DNA from 2 places in the Thermasporomyces composti genome. Region 1 is predicted to be linked to the other one. Evidence: riboswitches for the same ligand, from Rfam matches in the RefSeq annotation. Region 1 holds a riboswitch; the other holds the start of a gene.
What was found. A riboswitch is a leader RNA that binds a small molecule or an ion and turns the genes downstream of it on or off. The one in region 1 is predicted to bind thiamine pyrophosphate.
Positions count from the first base shown of each region.

Region 2: it holds a riboswitch for thiamine pyrophosphate, as region 1 does, so the genes downstream of both, DFJ64_RS00660 (ECF transporter S component) here and thiM (hydroxyethylthiazole kinase) in region 1, are expected to answer to the same signal.

Region 1 covers NZ_QTUC01000001.1:737,168-739,618, reverse strand. The annotation lists gene DFJ64_RS03215 (electron transfer flavoprotein subunit beta/FixA family protein) at 1-100, shown strand, start outside; gene DFJ64_RS03210 (electron transfer flavoprotein subunit alpha/FixB family protein) at 111-1,076, shown strand; TPP riboswitch at 1,144-1,251, shown strand; gene thiM (hydroxyethylthiazole kinase) at 1,243-2,046, shown strand; gene thiE (thiamine phosphate synthase) at 2,049-2,451, shown strand, end outside.
Region 2 covers NZ_QTUC01000001.1:152,108-154,558, forward strand. The annotation lists gene DFJ64_RS00655 (TIGR03085 family metal-binding protein) at 1-493, shown strand, start outside; TPP riboswitch at 677-794, shown strand; gene DFJ64_RS00660 (ECF transporter S component) at 911-1,531, shown strand; gene DFJ64_RS00665 (ABC transporter ATP-binding protein) at 1,528-2,451, shown strand, end outside.

The DNA of each region.
Region 1 (2,451 bases):
CGAGCGGCGACCGGCCCGACAGAAGGGAACCGTCGTCACCGACGACGGCGACGGCGGACGGGCGCTCGTCGCGTTCTTGGCCGAGCAGAAGTTCGTGTGAGGGAAGTGCCATGAGCGAAGTCCTCGTCCTGGTCGACCACGTCAACGGGACCGTCCGCAAGACCACCACCGAGCTGCTGACCATCGCTCGCCGGCTCGGCGAGCCGTCCGCCGTCTTCATCGGTGCCGGGTACGAGCAGGCCACGAGCACCCTCGCCGCGTTCGGCGCCCAGAAGGTCTATCTGCTGGAGCAGCCGGAGCTCTCCGACTACCTCGTCGCTCCCAAGGCTGAGGCGCTCGCCCAGCTCGCCGAGCGAGCTCAACCGGTCGCGATCCTCCTGCCCTCCGACTCCGAAGGCAAGGAGGTGGCGGGTCGGCTGGCGATCAAGCTCGAGTCGGGGCTGGTGACCGACGCGGTCGACGTGGAGCCTGGCGAGGACGGCATCCCGGTGACGACGCAGTCCGTGTTCGCCGGCACCTACACCGTGCGCGCGGCGGTGACCAAGGGCACGCCGATCATCACCGTCAAGCCGAACGCCACCACGCCGGAGCCGGCGCCCGCGCAACCGGTCGAGGAGAAGGTCGAGGTCACGGTCTCGGAGGCGGCGAAGGCGGCACGGATCGTCGAACGGTCGCCGCGCGCCCAGACCGGCCGTCCCGAGCTCACGGAGGCGTCGATCGTGGTCGCCGGGGGTCGCGGGGTCGGATCTGCCGAGGGCTTCGCTCTCATCGAGGAGCTCGCCGACGTGCTGGGCGGGGCGGTGGGCGCGTCCCGAGCGGCGGTCGACGCGGGCTGGTACCCCCACGCGTACCAAGTCGGCCAGACGGGCAAGACGGTGTCGCCGCAGCTGTACATCGCGGCCGGTATCTCCGGAGCGATCCAGCATCGCGCCGGTATGCAGACCTCGCGCACCGTGGTCGTGGTGAACAAGGATCCCGAAGCACCGATCTTCGAGATGGCCGACTTCGGCGTCGTGGGCGATCTCCACAAAGTCCTGCCCCAGGCCATCGAGGAGATCCGCCGTCGCCGTGGCTGACATCCGTCGGCACAGTCTGGATCCTGGCCCGCTCGCGTTGAGATCGCCTTTCGGGTACGGTCGGCAGTGATGTGACGCGGGGTGTCCCAGGCTCCGCCGTGGGACTGGGGCTGAGATCAAACCCGTCGAACCTGATCCAGGTCATGCTGGCGAAGGGACGTCGCAGATGCCGACCACTCTCACGGCCGACCACGTCGCCGACGCGCTCGAGCGACTGAGGGCCGAGCAGCCACTCGTTCACTGTCTCACCAACATCGTCGCCGCTCCGCTGACCGCCAACGCGTTGTTGGCGGTGGGTGCTTCGCCCGCGATGGTGGACGGACCAGACGCCGGCGATCTGGCGAGAGCCGCAGCCGGGGTCCTCGTCAACATCGGCACGGTCACCCACGCCACCGCCGAAGGAATGCGTGCCGCTGTGCGAGCTCGGCGCGACATCGGTGGTCGGTGGGTGCTCGACCCGGTCGCCGCGGGAGCCCTTCCCTATCGCGCGGCGCTGGCCGCGGAGCTGCTCGACATCTGGGCGCCGACCGTCGTGCGCGGCAATCCATCCGAGGTGCTCGCGCTCACCGGACGCTTCGGTGGCAAGGGCGTGGACTCCGATGCGTCACCTGACGACGCGGGTGATGCCGCGCGAGCACTTGCCGGCAAGCACGGCACCACGGTCGCGGTGAGTGGTCCGGTCGATTACCTGACCGACGGCCAGCGGACCGTCCGAGTGGCCAACGGTCACGCTCTGTTGTCGAAAGTCTCCGGCGCGGGGTGTGTGCTCGGCGCGCTGGTGGCGGGATTCCTCGCCGTCGTCGACGACCCCTTGCTGGCCGCGACGTCCGCCACCGTCGTCCTCACCGTGGCGGGCGAGGAGGCGGAGGCGTCGGGGGCGACCCGACCTGGTTCCTTCGCGGTGGCGCTGGTGGACCAGCTCCACGCGGTCGACGCGGCGACGATCCGACGCGCGGCAAGGATCCATTGACAATGTCCGCGCCACCGCTTGATCTGTCCGTCTACCTCGTCACCGACACCCGGCTGTGTGGGGCGCGCGGTGTCGTGGACACGGTGACTGCCGCTGTGGCCGGTGGGGTGACGGTGGTCCAGCTTCGTGACCCGAACGCCAGCGCGCGGGAGCTGGTGGAGCTCGGCCTTCGGCTGCGTGAGGCGTTGTCCGGCTTGGGCATCCCGTTGCTCATCAACGACCGCGCCGACGTCGCGAGGGCTGTCGGCGCGGATGGCGTCCACGTGGGGCAGAGGGACCTTCCCGCGCCGGCGGCGCGCGAGATCGTGGGACCGGACGCCTACGTTGGCCTGTCGGTCCACGACGTCGCCGATCTGTACGAGGACGACGGTGGTGGTCACGACGAACCCCACCGGAGTGGCCCCG
Region 2 (2,451 bases), 590 kb from region 1:
CGCCGCCGGCATCGTGCTCGGCCCGCTGGCCCCCCGCACCAAGGCGGCCATGGACGACCTCGTGCGACGAACGGACTACGCGACGCTCGTGGAGCGGGTTCGTAGCGGCCCGCCACGGTGGTCTCCGGCGCGGGTCGGCGCTGTGGACCGAGAGCTCAACACGACCGAGTTCTTCGTCCATCACGAGGACGTACGGCGCGCTCAGCCGACGTGGCAGCCGCGCGAGCTCCCCGACGACCTGGAGGAGTTCCTCTGGCGGCGCCTCACCCGCGCGGGCCGATTCTTGTTCCGACGAGCCGCCGTGGGCGTCCTCCTCGTCCGACCGGACGGCCCAACGGTGCGTGTCCGAGGCGGCGAGCCGACGGCGGTGCTCGAGGGCAAGCCGAGTGAGCTGACGCTCTACGCCTTCGGCCGGACGTCGGTCGCGGACGTCGCGTTGCGCGGTCCTTCGGAGGCCATCGAGGCCCTCGCCCACGCGCCGCTCGGCGTGTAGCGGCAGCGCACCACGCTCCGACCGGTCCCGTCGTGTGCACGAGGTCAACCCGACTTGACGGGCGGTGCCTGTCCGCCGCTGGACATCGGCGAGAGTCGCACCCCGTGTTACCCTTCGCCCAGGGCGCCGCGCCTCGCGCGGTCGCCCACACGGCGCGAGGCGCCGACACTCAACCACACAGTGTGCAGACGACAGGGGAGCGCGTAGGCGCTGAGAGTGCGGGACCACCGTTGTGGCGACCCGCAGACCCTATGAACCTGATCTGGGTAATGCCAGCGCAGGGAGTCGGGCTGTCAGGCACGGCGACGTGCCACACACCCTCCCTCACCAGCAGGGGGCGGGTGTGGCGGCGATGTCGCCGAATCTCGTCACCTTCGCTCTCCCCGCCGTCCTGCACGCAGCAGGGAGGGCAATCGGATGAGTCCGCAGAGCACGGCGGGGACACGGAGTGGCGGGTCGGCCACTCCTACCCGCTGGCGTACCGTCGACATCATCGTCGCGGCCGTGATCGGGGTCGCGTTCGGCGTCGTCTTCGCCGGTTGGAACGCGTTGTGGGCGGCGACCAGCCCTGTGTTCACCGGGTTCCCACCAGCGCAAGCGTTCCTGTACGGCATGTGGCTGGTACCGGGCGTCCTGGGCGGTCTCGTCGTCCGTAAGCCTGGTGCCGCGGTCTTCACCGAGCTCGTCGCCGCCTCCGTCTCGGTGTTCTTCGGCGCGCCGGCGCCCACAATGATCATCCTGTACGGCCTGCTCCAAGGCCTCGGCGCCGAAGTGGTCTACGCGACCTTCCGGTATCGCTCGTGGCGTCCCACCGTCGCCCTCCTGGCGGGCGTCGGTGCGGGGCTCGTCCCGGCGATCCTCGACAACGTCCTCTACAACGCCGGGTGGGCACCGAGCTGGATGCTCGTCTACGGCGTCCTCGTGGTGCTCAGCAGCCTGGCGCTCGCGGGTGGCGGAAGCCTCCTCCTGGTCCGAGCGCTGGCTCGCACCGGCGTGCTGGCGCCCTTCGCCTCTGGCCGTGAGCAGTCGGCGACATGAGGTACGGGCTGAGCCAGAAGCTCGTTCGAGACCCAGGCACACGCGAGGACTGTGGGCCGCGTCGGGATCATCATGGTGCGGCACGCCGCACGCCGGCCCGGATCGCGGCTCGAGGATGGGGCTACCGACACGCCGGGCGTACCACGTGGGCGATCCGCAATCTCGACCTGTCGGTGGATCCCGGCGAGCGTGTGCTGCTCGCCGGGCCCTCCGGCGCGGGCAAGAGCACCTTGCTCGCTGGCCTGGCTGGGCTGCTCGACACCGACCAGGCGGGTGAGACGGAGGGAACGCTCCTGGTCGACGACGCGCCCCCGGTGCACGTGCGTGACCGGATCGGCATGGTTTTCCAAGACCCGGAGACGCAGTTGGTCATGGCGCGAGCCGGTGACGACGTGGCCTTCGGGCTGGAGAACCACGCCGTGCCCACCGAAGAGATCTGGCCGCGGGTGGACGCCGCCCTCGCTCGCGTGGGATTCCCCTACGACCGCGATCACCCCACTGGCCGGCTCTCCGGCGGCGAGAAGCAGCGGCTGGTCCTCGCCGGCATCATCGCCTTGCAGCCTTCGCTTCTGCTGCTGGACGAGCCCACCGCGAACCTCGACCCGGAGGGCGCCACCCTCGTGCGGTCGACCATCGCCCGGCTGGTGGACGACCGGCGAACGACTCTCGTCGTCGTCGACCACCGTGTCGAGGACTGGCTCGATCTGGTCGACCGGGTGATCGTCCTGGATCGGCAAGGAGAGCTGCTGGCGGACGGCCCGGCGACGACCGTCTTCACCCGCGAGGCCGACCGCCTGGCCGCCGCCGGTGTGTGGACGCCGAGTCCACGACCCGTCGACCGCCGTCGGCCTCGGGCGATCGACGGCGAGGAGTTGCTCGTCGGTGACCGGCTCTCCTACACCTACCCCGGCGCCGCACGG